DNA from 2 places in the Buttiauxella sp. BIGb0471 genome. Region 2 is predicted to be linked to the other one. Evidence: predicted binding sites of a transcription regulator. Region 2 holds the regulator's gene; the other holds the start of a gene.
The links. The regulator PhoB, encoded in region 2, activates phosphate uptake and scavenging genes when phosphate is short. The targets are predictions, from matches to a motif close to CTGTCATAAAACTGNCNNAT.
Positions count from the first base shown of each region.

Region 1 (7,761 bases), on a different contig from region 2:
TAAGGTTGCGCCCGTCGTTGGGGAGTAGCCGATTTTCGCGATTGCGAAAATGTACATGTCAACATACTCGTTACTGGTTTAAATAAATTTTTTAATCAGAAATATAACGTGGCATGTACGACTCAGATGCTGAGTAGGCGAGACCATAGGCACGTAGCCATCGTTTTAGTTGGGGATGGATTGCGTGTATATGGATATTCCCAACTGAGGCGTTTTAATGAATCTCTCCGCAACAATTATTCTCGCTTTCGGCATGTCGATGGATGCGTTTGCTGCATCAATCGGGAAAGGTGCCTCACTCCATAAACCTAAGTTTTCAGAAGCATTACGCACTGGTCTTATCTTTGGCGTCATCGAAACAATCACCCCACTTATTGGCTGGTGTTTAGGGCTTTTGGCAAGCCAGGTGGTGCTGGAATGGAATCATTGGGTTGCTTTCATCTTGCTGGTGTTTCTTGGCATTCGAATGATTTATGAAGGGGTGCGCGGTAACGATGACGAAGAAGCGCCTAAGCTTCAACGTCATGGGTTCTGGTTATTAGTCACCACCGCAATCGCCACCAGTCTGGATGCCATGGCCGTCGGCGTGGGTCTGGCTTTTCTGCAGGTCAATATTATCGAAACTGCGCTAGCGATTGGCTGCGCGACCATGATCATGTCCACGCTGGGTATGATGCTGGGCCGTTTTATCGGCCCGCTGCTGGGCAAACGCGCCGAGATCCTCGGCGGTGTCGTGCTAATAGGAATCGGCTGCCAGATTCTATACGGTCATTTCAGCACGTTGAGCTGATCTTCGCGACGCCAGACACGAATCACAAAATCTGTCTCACAATTGAACGCCGTTTCAGCCGCGAGTGCTTGCCAGACTTCAGGGCGAGCACGCCAGGCAAACGGCGTCATCTGCAACAAAGCCACCGCCTCATCTCCCTTTAACCTCATCGACCAACCAATTTGTTGCGTTTGCACGGCAATGAACCCCGGTAAAGACTCGGACTCCGCGCTGTGTAACATCACGTTGTCATAGATTAAGCCTTTAAGCTGCATCAGGTGTCGCGGCCCTGGGGTTGCCGTAATCACAACGCCGCCAGGTTTAACCACTCGCGCTAACTCTTCAGCTTTACACGGGGCAAAAATACGCACTACAGCATCAAGGCTATTATCGTCGAAAGGCAAACGGTGGCTTGAAGCCACGCAAAAATGTACTTGCGGATAGCGTTTTGCCGCATAGCGAATTGCTATTTTTGCGACGTCTAATCCCCAGGTAGTCCCATTTTGTTTTGCGACGATCTCCGCAAATCCGGCGGTGTAGTACCCTTCCCCACAACCGATATCCAGCAATGTTGCAGGCGTGGCCTGTTCTAAAATCTGGCAAATGGTATCGCGCAGCGGCTGATAGTGCCCGGCATCAAGAAAAGCTCTGCGCGCCTGCATCATTTCACTGCTATCACCCGGATCTTTAGAACGCTTATGCTGAACGGGCAGCAAATTCACATATCCCTCTTTTGCCTTATCGAATTGATGACCTTGCGGGCAAACAAAGCTCCGCCCTTCAGGAGCAAGGGGCGCGTGACATAGCGGGCAAAGATAAGACATAGAAACTCCGGGCAATCGTAAAGGTCGCAAGTGTAACGCTAAACGCCCGGTTTCGAAAAGCCACTAACCTGCGGAGTTATCTCTGGAGGACTTGTTTAACACTGTCACATTTTCGTTCCCGGCGGGTAAACCATCAGGCTCAATATTTTCCAGTCGCAAAACATCGCTCATTATCTGGCTGAATACGGGGGCTGATACCGCCCCACCATAATACGCGCCGTTTTCAGGATCGTTAATCACCACCACCAGCGCAAAGCGTGGGTTACTTGCAGGCGCAACGCCTGCGGTGTAAGCAATATATTTATTGATATATTTTCCGTCGTCGCCAATTTTCTTCGCCGTCCCTGTTTTAATCGCCACACGATAGCCACGCACGGCTGCTTTTACCCCGCCGCCGCCCGGCAGAGCAACGCTTTCCATCATATGTTCAACCTGGTGAGCAATAGCTTCCGACATGACTCGTTGCCCGACAACTGGCGGATCAACACGCGTGATTGAAAGCGGCCCGGAAATGCCGTAGCTGCCAATAGTGGCGTAAACGTGGGCCAGTTGCAGCGGCGTGACCATTAAACCGTAGCCGAAAGAAAACGTGGCGCGATCCAGTTCACCCCAAAATCTGCGATGCGGTAGCAGGCCGCTACTTTCCCCGGTCAGGCCCAATCCCGTCGGCATGCCAAAGCCGAAGTTTTTGTATGTATCCAGTAGTTTCTGAATAGGCATAGCCAGAGAAAGGCGTGACACACCCGTGTCGCTCGATTTTTGCAAAATACCGGTTAGCGTCAGTTGCGGGTAGTAACCCACGTCGCGAATACGATGCCCATCAATAATATAAGGGTGGGTATCTATTACGCTGTCAGGTTGAACGATCCCCTGCTGCAAAGCCGTCATAACCACCATCGGTTTGACCGTTGAACCCGGTTCAAAAGTGTCACTAATGGCACGGTTGCGAAATTCGTTAAGCGTGGCGCCTTCGCGATTGTTCGGGTTAAATGTTGGGCAACTCGCCATTGCCAATACTTCACCGGTATTAACATCCAGAATAACGGCTGCGGCAGATTCAGCTTTGTTCCATGAAACGGCATTGCTTAGCGCATCTTCGGTAACAGTTTGCAAACGCTCATCAATACTGAGCATCAGGTTATGGGCAGGAGTAGCTGCAGTTTCCGTTATATTCTCAATAACGTGGCCGTGCCGGTCTTTGCGGACTAATCTTTCGCCCGCCTTACCGGTCAACTGGCGATTAAAACTCTTCTCAACCCCTTCAATTCCCTGGTCGTCGATGTTTGTAAATCCGAGCAAATTCGCAGCGACATGACCTGCTGGATAAAAACGTCGGGATTCATCACGCAGGAAAATTCCAGGCAGTTTCAAACTCTCTATATATTGCGCTTGCTGTGGGTCGAGTTGGCGTGCGAGATAGATAAATCGATCGGCGGGATTACGACGAATGCGGGCGGCGATGTCATTAAGTGGCATGTTTAGCGTTGTCGCCAGCGCTTGCCAGCGGCTGCTTATCTGCACGCCACCTTTTTCCATTACCGATTTCGGGTCAGCCCAGATAGCTTTTACCGGAACGCTTACTGCTAATGGACGTCCGCTACGATCTTCAATCATCCCCCGCGGTACAACCACGGCTTCTTCGCGTAGGGAACGCATGTCTTCTTGCTTGACCAGATTGTCTGGCGAGATGATTTGTAACCACGCGACTCTTCCAAGCAAAAACACCAGACACATGAAGATAGCGATGCAAAGCAGAGCAAAACGCCACTGAACAAAATTCCCCACGATTCCAGGAGCGATTTTTCTCACATCCAATCCTTAACGACAACTAAGCGATTGAAAATTTAAACATAATGAGGAAAGTAACCAGACAGGAACAGTGCTACAAGATGCGCTGCTTTGCTACAAGACATAACTGGCGAGATGATTCAGAAACACTTAGAAAAACAATGATTAAGTATCAAACATGAAAAAGCCCCGCTACAAGAGCGGGGCTTTTATCAGAATTTGGCGTTATTCGCGCCAGGTCTAATTCAACGGAATTAGATAGCAGTTACGTTAACCGCTGCAGGGCCTTTCTGGCCGTCCTGGATTTCGAACTCAACGTTCTGGCCTTCAGCCAGAGTTTTGAAGCCGTTACCCTGGATTGCAGAGAAGTGTACGAACACGTCTTTGCTGCCGTCAGCAGGAGTAATGAAGCCAAAACCTTTAGACTCGTTGAACCACTTAACTTGACCTTTAATCTTTGCCATTTTGCAAAATTCCTTAGATTGTTTTCTTCGCCCGCAGGCATAACTTAGCTAAAACAGAGACATTACTGCATGAGGCACTAATATAAGGCTCGGCAGAGAAGCGGTATTCAACGACAACGTGTTTACTCAGGTCTTCTTTACTGAAAATGCCACACATAAACAGAACTGTACCTCGTTTAACCCAAAGTGTTATCACATACTACGCAATCAATGGCAAGCCATTTTTCGGTATGTATCGATCTGTCGCACAAATCCCGAAACCCTTATTGTTAATGAAAATGAAATGCACAATAAATGCATAGAATTAACATTAAGCAACGATGATTCCGGACATTAGTTTGAAGAACGTAAACAACGTTTTTACCATAGCCCAAAGAGATCTATTCGTCCAGGCGAAGTGTCAAAAATTCGATGATGTAGACATTATCCTTATGATTTTTTTAGCATAGCTATTCAAAAAATGAACAATGTTGTCGTACCAAAAAATGAACAAGTCTGGATAGTTAAATAGGAGAAATGACTGGGTGAATAAAGCTTGAGCGATTAATTGTTTATATTGCACCAAAATAATGAAAGTTTAATGACACGCTGCTTCACAATGAAGCAATAAAAACGTTTCGCTATATTCATCAACTAATATAAACGTCTTAGCGTTGTGCTAAATATCGCTTTAGGATTTTTAGGCTGTTTTAAACATTGATTCCGATAAGTCTAGAAATTGAACAACATCCTACAGCGTTAGCTTCATGAATTGTATCGGGGGAATCTTCGCGTTCTTTTAGCCCAAGCTCACATCACCCGGTTTTCGCGAAATGGGGTTCCAGATGTCGAAAACCGTCGAATTGGTGATGAGATTTTAAGGGATCAGCGCAGGGGTGCGAGTACCAGGATTAGCGCTCAGCGACCAGACGAATAAAATCATCTTCTTCGTCGTCTTCTTTCTTAACAACTTCAACTTCTTCCTTCACAACTTCCGGCTCGTTCGCTTCGCACAAACGGCGTAACAGCGCATTCTGGCGCTTTTGTTGATCCAACAGCTCTTCCAGCAGCTCAATCTGCTCATTAGTACGGCTGCTCGCTCGGTTAACAAAAAACCAAATCACGAGACCGATGATCAGAACAACCAGAGACACTGTCAAAGACGCGATATTTAACGCGCCAACACTTAATTCGTTCATCTTACCACCTCAGCAAAACCCGTATTCTACACTTGCCACGGCACAAGGTAAGCCTCCTGCTGATAAAAAGACACTACCAGGGGATAAATTTATTAATCGTGCAAATGCCGCTGAAGAATTGTACATCTTGATCGCACATCACATTGACCATTTGAGTCCATAGCAGCAGGCAGATGAACAAAACCGCAGCCAAAATGAACCATCTGTACTTTCTCACTACTCTCTCCACCTCGTAACAATTTAAAGATAAGTTTGGCATAGGCATCTTAAACATTGCGTAACATCAGCGCATATATTATTTAAGAATCATCATATTGCTACAGCAACCTCATCCGTTACGCTTAGTAGTCTATTAACCTATTAATAAGAGGCATATATGCGTAGGGTGATTCGCGCGATAATCATAATAGCGCTTCTGTGGATAGGCTTGCTGCTCTCAGGATACGGCGTTCTGATTGGAAGCCAGGAAAATGTTGCGGGTCTGGGGTTGCAGTGCAAATATCTTACTGCGCGAAATATAACCACAGCCCAGTTTATACATAGCAATAGCGGGATTATAGGGCTTACTGATTGCCCGATATTGCGCAAAAGTGCCGAAGTTATCGACAATGGTCAGTAAAGAGGCTGAATGAAAAACGCCGCTATTACGCGGCGTTGATTATTTCATCAGAATGGATATTCGTGATAACCCATTTGCTCAGAAATAGTACGAGCGGCGTCATGAAGCATCGCCACATATTCATGAAGTCTGTCTTCAGAGAAACGTAACGTCGGGAATGAAATACTCAACCCTGCAATGACAACACCGAAACGGTCGAATACCGGTACGCCGATACAGCGCAGACCTTCTTCTTGTTCCTGATTATCTTCGCCATAGCCCTGCTCGCGAACGGTATCCAGCACTTTCAGCAATTCATCAGTGCTGGTAATTGTGCGTTCAGTGCTACGTGTGTATTCCACATCAGCAAGAATTTCACGCACTTCTTCGCGGTCACGCCAGGCCAGCAGAACTTTACCAATCGCAGTACTGTAGAGCGGATTACGACGACCAATGCGCGAATACATGCGCAGGTTGTACATGGAATCAATTTTGTGGATATAGACAATACTGTCTTCATCCAACGCACCCAGGTGGATGGTTTCTTTTGTCAGACGCGACAGTTCGCGCATCTGAATGTCCGCACTGCGAATCAAATCAACGTTTTGCAACGCACGTGCGCCCAACTCAAATAGCTTCAGCGTCAGCGAGTACTTTTCGGATTCGCCTTCCTGTGCCACATAACCCAGGGATTTCATTGTCTGCAAAAAGCGATAGACGGTGCTTTTTGACATCATTACGCGTTGCGATAATTCAGTGATACCAATTTCGCGTTCTTCGCCAAGAGCCTGTAAGATGCCAAAAACTTTCAGGACAGAAGAGACAGAATCAGGTTGTTTATCCAGATCTGCGATTGCCATTAAATCACCTCGATCGCATTTGTTTTATAAAAATCAGAACCGGTTTTTAGTATAAGTTGACTACCATGTCATCGCAATGAATCTATTCTATTTCGTTACAAATCTGCGACATATCCCGTAAATTTAGTGCTATTATTATTTCTCTTCGAATATCGCCTCGTGAAGTCAAACATTCCTATGGATAAAACCCTTGCTGATGGGCTGCCATTGCCGCAGCGCTATGGTGCTATTTTAGCCATTGCGTTAGGTATAACCATGGCCGTACTTGATGGCGTAATCGCAAACGTCGCCCTTCCCACCATTGCCCGAGAACTTAATGCCAGCCCGGCTGAATCCATCTGGATTGTGAACAGTTACCAAATTGCGATAATTGTTTCGTTACTTTCTATGTCGTTCCTGGGGGATATATTTGGTTATCGCCGGGTATATCAGTGCGGATTAATTCTGTTCTGCATGACTTCCCTTTTTTGTGCGTTATCAAATTCATTACCCATGCTGACATTTGCTCGCGTACTCCAGGGATTTGGCGGTGCGGCATTAATGAGCGTTAATACCGCACTCATTCGGCTTATTTATCCGCAAAAGTACCTTGGCCGCGGTATGGGAATTAACTCGTTTATTGTTGCCGTTTCATCTGCTGCCGGACCAACCATTGCCGCCGCTATTTTGTCGGTTGCATCATGGAAATGGTTGTTTTTGATTAACGTTCCGATCGGCATCGTTGCTCTCATCCTGGCTTTGCGTTTTCTGCCACCAAACCAACAAAAATCACAGGGCCAGCGCTTTGACATACCCAGCGCCATTATGAATGCTCTAACGTTTGGTTTGCTCATCTCCGCGATAAGCGGTTTTGCCCAGGGACAATCTGGTTGGCTGATTATCGGAGAGCTGGCTGCGCTAGCCGTGATCGGGTTCTTCTTTGTCCGCCGACAACTGACTCTTCCCTTCCCTTTATTGCCCGTCGATTTACTGCGTGTTCCGATATTTTCGCTATCTATTGGGACGTCAGTCTGTTCCTTTGCGGCGCAGATGCTCGCCATGGTTTCACTGCCTTTCTTCCTGCAATCGACGCTAGGACGCAGTGAAGTGGAAACCGGCCTGCTACTCACTCCCTGGCCGATTGCGACGATGATCATGGCTCCCATTGCGGGACATTTAATTGAACGAGTGCATGCGGGGCTGCTTGGTGGGATTGGTTTAGCCGTGATGGCCTGCGGTTTGTTTGCGCTGGCAATGTTGCCTCATAACCCGTCCGATATTGATATCATCTGGCGCATGGT
Region 1 covers NZ_JANUEU010000001.1:800,349-808,109, reverse strand. Annotated here, with positions in the region: gene mntP (manganese efflux pump MntP) at 218-790, shown strand; gene rlmA (23S rRNA (guanine(745)-N(1))-methyltransferase) at 769-1,593, opposite strand; gene ftsI (peptidoglycan glycosyltransferase FtsI) at 1,657-3,402, opposite strand; gene cspE (transcription antiterminator/RNA stability regulator CspE) at 3,636-3,845, opposite strand; gene M2371_RS03785 (DUF2627 domain-containing protein) at 3,859-4,002, opposite strand; gene M2371_RS03780 (YebO family protein) at 4,736-5,023, opposite strand; gene mgrB (PhoP/PhoQ regulator MgrB) at 5,097-5,240, opposite strand; gene M2371_RS03770 (YobH family protein) at 5,400-5,642, shown strand; gene kdgR (DNA-binding transcriptional regulator KdgR) at 5,690-6,481, opposite strand; gene M2371_RS03760 (MFS transporter) at 6,659-7,761, shown strand, end outside.
Region 1: the regulator PhoB is predicted to act here: its motif matches at 6,574-6,593, upstream of kdgR (DNA-binding transcriptional regulator KdgR).

Region 2 (7,761 bases):
ACATAATCGTGTCCCCAGATAATTAATTTGCGCCACCTTGCCACAGCGTAGCTGGGGATCACTCATCATTGCTATTTTTATTGGGGGAGGAATGCGGGGGTGGAGAAATTAAGCCGTTTGCTTAATAAGTTAGCGCTACCTATAGTGAGAACATTCTCACTGCCTGAGGAAATTGAAATGTCTATCGCCCGCAACCTCACCCTGTTTCTTTTCGTCATTTACTCGGCCAATACACTCGCCAGCTCGCCGTACGAGGGTCTGGAATTTGGCAAGTATAAACAACAGATTACGGTCGATTTAAAAAAGACCTGCCATCCGCAAAAGAAAATGTCTGATGAAGCGTGGGGGAATAAAATCCTCTCCAACGAAGATAACAAGCGGTATATCCGGGATGCGAGGATTGCTCTGGAACGCAATAACGAGAAAAACTACTGGGATGCGATAAGTAAGGTCGAGTGCCCGGAGATGTAGTGATACGGCGGATGACGTTTACGCCATCCACCGTTTATCGGTGCTTAAACTCAGCTGTTGCTTTCGCTCGCGGCCAATATCTGGCGGCGTTTAAACATCCAGCCCACCAGCAGCATCACAATCCATACGCAGCCCACATACAGTGAGATGCGAGTGTCTGGATGCCAGCCAATTAACCCGATGATAAACACCAGGAATATCAGGCCAACGATGGTGGTGGCAATCCCACCCGGAACCGGGAATTTCAGCGCTTTGGTTTCTTCTGGTGAAAGCTTGCGACGGAAAGCGATTTGCGACAGCAAAATCATTATCCATACCCATACCGTGGCAAAAGTTGCCAGCGATGCAATCACCAGGAAGACGTTTTCTGGAATCAGGTAGTTCAGCACCACCGCCAGTAACAGCGCAAAGCACATCACTAATACCGTCACCCAAGGGATGCCATGACGTGAAGTTTTAGCGAACACTTTCGGTGCGCTGCCCTGCTCCGCCATGCCGTGCAACATACGCCCCACACCAAACACGTCGCTGTTAATCGCTGAAAGGGACGCGGTAATCACCACGAAGTTCAGAATGCCTGCCGCAGCGTTAATCCCCATATGCTGGAAAGTCAGCACAAACGGGCTACCTTCTGTTCCCACCAGGTTCCACGGGTAAATGGACATGATGACAAACAGCGTACCCACGTAGAACACCAGGATACGCAGTGGTACGGAGTTGATAGCGCGCGGGATAGATTTTTGCGGATCTTTCGCTTCGCCAGCCGTAATACCGATGATTTCAATGCCGCCATAGGCAAACATCACCATCTGCAACGACATAATCATGCCTATCCAGCCATTGCTGAAGAAGCCGCCGTTGGTCCACAGATTGTGGATCCCCGTTGCCTGGCCGCCGTTGCCAATCCCCCACACGATGATGCCAATACCAGCAGCAATCATGATGATGATGGTGGCAACTTTGAAGAACGAGAACCAGAATTCAAGTTCGCCGAACACCTTCACGCTCATCAGGTTGATGGCGCAAATGATTAACACCACGCTCAACACCCAGACCCAATGCGGCACCGCCGGGAACCACAGCCCCATGTAGATGCCAAACGCGGTGACATCCGCAATTGCCACAATCAGGATTTCGAAACAGTAGGTCCAGCCGGTGATATAGCCTGCCAGCGGGCCGAGGTTATCTTGCGCGTAGCGTGAGAAAGAACTGGCTGAAGGGTTATGAACCGACATCTCACCCAGCGCGCGCATAATAATATATGCCGCCACACCACCGATGATATAAGCCAGCAACACACTTGGACCAGCCATTTTGATAGCGTCCGCCGAGCCATAAAACAGCCCGGTGCCAATTGCCGAACCCAACGCCATAAAGCGTATGTGCCGGGTACTCAAGCCGCGCTTGAGCTTATTAGCGTTTTCCATTGATTCCACACCCTGCTTAACAATAAAAAAACCACGGAGCAAAGCCCCGTGGTTAAAGAAAATCAAAAATTTTAGTGGGCGGTTGAAGCCACCTGTCGCCCTGCGGCGCGGTCCCAAATGATGGCGAGAACCACCATAATCACCGTTGGCGCTAACCATGCCAGCCCCTGATCGGCCAGCGGCAAACGCGCGGCCCACGCGGGTAAAATATCACTGATTGCCGATGATTTAATCCCATCGAGAATACCAAACAAGGTGCTGATGAGCATCGCTGGAGCAATCACGCGGGTTGAGTTATGCCACCACGGACGGGTAAAGCTCAACACCACCAACGCGATACACGGCGGGTAAATTGCCGTCAGCACTGGAATTGAAACCTGAATCAGATGGCTTAAACCCAGGTTGGAAACCACCATTGAGAACAGGCCCAGGATAAACACCAGCGAACGATAAGACAGTGGCAAATACTGGCTGAAGAATTCAGCACACGCACAAGTCAGGCCAATTGCCGTGACCATACAAGCCAGGAAAATCAAGGCTGCCAGGAAGAAGCTACCCGCACCACCGAAAGTATGAGCCACATACGCATGCAGAATTGCGGCACCGTTCGCGTTTTGATCGGCAACTAACGTTGCGCTGTCAGAACCCAGGCGGAACAGAGCCAGATAAATCAGCGTTAAGCCAACACCGGCAATCAAGCCAGCCCAAATGGTATAGCGCGTCAGCAGACGGGATTCAGTCACCCCACGCGAACGCGCGGCGTTGACAATCACTATGCCGAACACTAACGATGCCAGGGTATCCATGGTGAGATAACCATTCACGAAGCCGTTTGAGAACGCAGCATTCTGATACGCTTCAGTCGCCGTGCTGATACCACCCGCAGGCCACAACATTGCGCCCGCAGCCAGCGCCAGCAGCGCGACAATTTTTACCGGGGCGAGCACATGGCCAACGGTGTCTAAAAGTTTGCCCGGATACAGCGAAACGCCAATCACAATCGCAAAGTAAACCAGGCTGTAGATAAACAGCGGTAACTCACCGGTGCCGACCAGCGGCGCTATTCCCACTTCAAAAGAAACGGTAGCAGTACGCGGTGTGGCGAACAGCGGCCCAACAGCCAGATAACAAATGGTGGCTAACAACACACCGGCACGGCGGCCAATTGGCGAACTGAGGCTATCAATGCCCCCGCCGACACGAGCGATGGCGACAATAGTCAGCACCGGCAGGCCTACAGCCGTTACCAGGAAGCCTAATGATGCAATCCAAACGTGTTCACCCGCTTGTAGCCCCACCATTGGAGGGAAAATGATATTGCCTGCGCCGACAAACAGCGCAAAGGTCATAAAGCCCAGTGCGAGGATGTCTCGAGATTTCAAATGATGGGTCATAAAATATTTGCAGCCTGTGGATGTGTGGTGTTGAAAGTATTCAAATTTTTATACCTGTTAACTCGGCATAAAAGCGGCAATCAGTAGACTCGACAGCGGAAAATCCTTTCCGGGATCGGTGGAGAAGAATAGTTGTTTGAATTACCACTCATATCCAGTCGGTCTACCAATCACAGGGCCGCAATTAAAACGCTTATAGCGTTTGAAGGCAAGAACGGATCTAAAAACCAGATTGATATCCTTAAATTAACAGCATCACTAGTGGATTCGATTAATCAGAGGAAAAGATCATGGTCTTTTGTGTGGTTAAATTATAACCGATTGAGTGTTTTTGATTTACATGTGGGCAAAAAAAACACAGGCCAGAAAAGCGGCCTGTGGAAAGTTATTTTGACACTTATTGCGCCAGTGTCGGATGACGCATCTGTACGACCGACGAAAACTGATTATCAGTCTATTTCTCGCTAACGATTAACCGCTCGGGCAAAACAAAGGAAAACGTTGAACCTTTGCCCGGCTGGCTTTCAATATTCAGGCGTGCGTCATGGTGGCTTAAAGCATGTTTGACTATCGCCAGCCCAAGCCCGCTGCCGCCCGTCTGACGCGAACGCGCTTTGTCGACGCGGTAAAAACGCTCAGTCAGGCGCGGAAGGTGTTCTGCTGAAATCCCCGGACCATTATCAGTCACGCTAAAACTTGCCCCACCCGCCACACGTTTCCAGCTCACCGTAATATGCGTGCCTTCTGGCGTATGGTTGACTGCGTTATAAACGAGGTTAGAAATCGCACTCCTCAGTTGCTCGTCATTGCCAAAGACTTTCAGCGTGGGATCGATATCAAATTGTATCGTCTGCCGTTCATGGCTGAGAGTTTGCGCCTCACGTTCTACAACACGCAGCATCAGCGGCACATCAATCTTTTCATTGAGCACCATGGCCGGAGCGGCTTCTATTTTTGAAAGCGTCAGAAGCTGCTTAACCAACCCTTCCATGCGCGAAGTTTGCTCGCGCATTGTGCCTAATGCTTTCTCACGCAGCGGCCCTTCAAGCGTCTGGTCCTGCATCATCTCCAGATAACCTTGCAGCACCGTGAGCGGCGTTCGCAGTTCGTGACTGACGTTAGCAAAGAAATTACGTCGCGCCCCTTCGAGCTGGTGCATCTGAGTCACATCGCGTGCCACCAGCAGCCACTGCTCATCGCTGTAGGGCATCACACGGAACTCCAGATGGCGGCCCGTATTGAGTACCAAAGTTAACGGACGCGAAAACTCTTTTTGCGACAAATAGCGAGTAAATTCAGGGTAGCGCAGCAAGTTAAGGATGTTCTGCCCGTTATCGTCCGGCCAGCGTAACCCCAGCAATTGTTGCGCCAGACCGTTGCACCAAAAAATCGTCCCTTCTTCCGTGGTCAAAACCACCGCATCGGGCAGCGATTCGGCTCCGCTACGAAAACGCTTAATCAGATTGCCTAACTCTTTGCGGCGCTTTTTGTTGCGCAGCTGCATCTGATGAAGACCGTACAACAGGGGATCCCAACTCCCGCGGCCTGGCGGCGGCGTCATACTGCGATCCACCCACAGCCACCACGATAAACGCAGTAAATTCCAGAAATGCCAAGCCAGCAGTCCGGTGACTGCCAGTAATAAAAACCACGGTAAATGGCCGAAAATAAGACCTAAGATGGCGGCGGGTATGCAACAGAGCACCAGCTCCATCACCAGCCTTTTCCATGACAACCTTTCCAGCACGCGTCATTCTCCTGACAAGGAATTAAAAGCGGGTTGAGAACCGATAACCCGTACCGCGTACTGTTTGTACCATTCTGTCATGTCCACTATGTTCAAGCGCTTTGCGTAACCGCCGAATATGTACGTCCACCGTTCGGTCTTCGACATAAACATTGGTACCCCATACATGATTAAGCAGTTGCTCACGGCTATACACCCGTTCCGGGTGCGTCATAAAGAAGTGTAATAATTTAAATTCTGTTGGCCCCATATCCAATGGGTTCTCACCGGTCATGACGCGGTGCGATGACGGATCAAGGCTCAGCCCGTGCATCTCAATCACCTCTTCCACCGCCATCGGAGAGATGCGGCGCATCACCGCTTTAATGCGTGCCACAAGCTCCTTCGGGGAAAACGGTTTGGTAATATAGTCATCGGCTCCGACTTCAAGCCCTCGCACGCGGTCTTCTTCTTCACCACGCGCCGTCAGCATCATCACCGGGATTTCACGAGTTAATGCTTCGCGTTTCAAATGCTTGATGAATTGAATACCCGAACCACCCGGCAGCATCCAGTCGAGTAAAATTAAATCCGGAAAGGGTTCGATAAGCAGATTCACTGCACTGTCATAATCTTCCGCTTCTACAGGATGAAAACCGTTTTGCTCAAGCACAAAGCTCACCATTTCACGGATTGGAGCTTCATCTTCTACGACTAAAATACGCTTCGCCATGATTCGCCCTGCTCAAGGAATAATTATTGTTGTTTCAATGCGGTGCCATTATGCGTCAGATTTATGACAGATTTATGAAAAACATAAATGCCTGGTGATTCATCACAATGAATTATGACACTCAATTGTGTCGTTCTTGCTCATCCGCTTTATAATCCCGCCACGCTTTTTTATGCCAAGGGACAACCAATGCGCATTATTCACACTTCAGACTGGCATCTTGGTCAAAATTTTTATACCAAAAGCCGTGGGCCAGAGCACCAGGCGTTTCTTGAATGGTTGCTTCAAGCCGCAGTCGAGCATGATGTGGATGCGATAATTGTCGCAGGCGATATTTTTGATACCGGCTCGCCGCCAAGTTACGCACGCGAATTGTATAACCGTTTTGTGGTGCAACTTCAGCAAACAGGCTGTTCTCTCGTGGTGCTGGCGGGAAATCATGATTCCGTAGCCACGCTGAATGAATCTCGTGAATTAATGGCATGCCTGAATACTTATGTCATTGCCAGTGCGCGGCATGATGCCAGCCAGCAGGCTATCGTGCTCAACGCTAAATCGGGTGAACCGGGTGCCATTCTCTGTCCGATTCCATTCCTGCGCCCACGGGATATTCAAAATAGCCAGGCGGGGCTTTCCGGCCACGAAAAGCAGCGTTCGTTGATGGAAGCCATCAGCGAGCATTACCAGCAGTGTTACACCACCGCCTGCGAATTACGCGCTGATGCGAAGCTGCCGATTATCGCGACCGGCCATTTAACCACCGTGGGCGTAACCAAAAGCGATGCGGTGCGCGATATTTACATCGGCACACTGGATGCTTTCCCGGCGCAGCATTTCCCCGCAGCCGACTACATCGCACTCGGCCATATCCATCGTGCCCAACTCATTGGTGGCACTGAACATATTCGCTATAGCGGCTCGCCCATCCCGTTAAGTTTTGACGAAACAGGCAAGAACAAAAGTGTTTATCTGGTTGAGTTTGCCGAAGGCGTGCTTCATGAAGTGACTCCGCTGACGGTGCCTGTCAGCCAGCCTTTAGCAGTCATCAAAGGTTCTCTGAGTGAAATCGAACAGCAACTCGCGCAGTGGCGCGATGCACCAGCAGAACCCAAAGTTTGGCTGGATATTGAAATCGCTACCGAAGAATATCTGCATGATATGCAGCGTCATATTCAACAATTAACCGAAACGCTACCCGTCGAAGTGGTGTTGCTGCGTCGCAGCCGTGAACAGCGCGATCGCGTTATCGCCCAGCAACATAAAGAAACGCTGAGTGAGCTGACGGTTGAAGAGGTTTTTGAGCGCCGCCTGGTTCAGGAAGACACCTCCGAAGAACGAGCACAGCGTTTGCGAACGCTATTTGCCCAAACGGTGGCGAGCCTGCATGACGTGGAGGAAGAAGCATGAAAATCCTTAGCCTGCGCTTAAAAAACCTCAATTCCCTGAAAGGGGAATGGAAAGTCGATTTCACCCGCGAACCGTTCGCCAGCAACGGTTTGTTTGCCATAACCGGGCCAACAGGAGCCGGGAAAACCACGCTGCTCGATGCGATTTGTCTCGCGCTTTACCACCAGACACCGCGCCTCAATACCGTCACGCAATCGCAAAATGATCTCATGACGCGCGACACCGCCGAATGCCTGGCGGAAGTGGAATTTGAAGTAAAAGGGGTTGCCTATCGTGCATTCTGGAGCCAGAACCGTGCGCGCAATGCGGCCAACGGCAATCTACAAGCCCCGCGTATCGAGCTTGCAGAAGTGGCAAGTGGCAAGATTATTGCCGATAAAGTCAAAGACAAACTTGAGGTTACGTCCAAACTCACCGGTCTGGATTACGACCGATTCACCCGCTCAATGATGTTATCCCAGGGCCAGTTTGCTGCGTTCTTAAATGCCAATGCCAATGACCGCGCCTCTTTGCTCGAAGAGCTGACCGGAACTGAAATATATGGCACCGTTTCTGCGGCGGTGTTCGAGAATCATAAAAATGTGCGCAGCCAGCTTGAAAACC
Region 2 covers NZ_JANUEU010000005.1:98,357-106,117, reverse strand. Annotated here, with positions in the region: gene malZ (maltodextrin glucosidase) at 1-4, opposite strand, end outside; gene M2371_RS16385 (YicS family protein) at 178-471, shown strand; gene proY (proline-specific permease ProY) at 522-1,898, opposite strand; gene brnQ (branched-chain amino acid transporter carrier protein BrnQ) at 1,970-3,292, opposite strand; gene phoR (phosphate regulon sensor histidine kinase PhoR) at 3,747-5,039, opposite strand; gene phoB (phosphate response regulator transcription factor PhoB) at 5,062-5,751, opposite strand; gene sbcD (exonuclease subunit SbcD) at 5,941-7,158, shown strand; gene sbcC (exonuclease subunit SbcC) at 7,155-7,761, shown strand, end outside.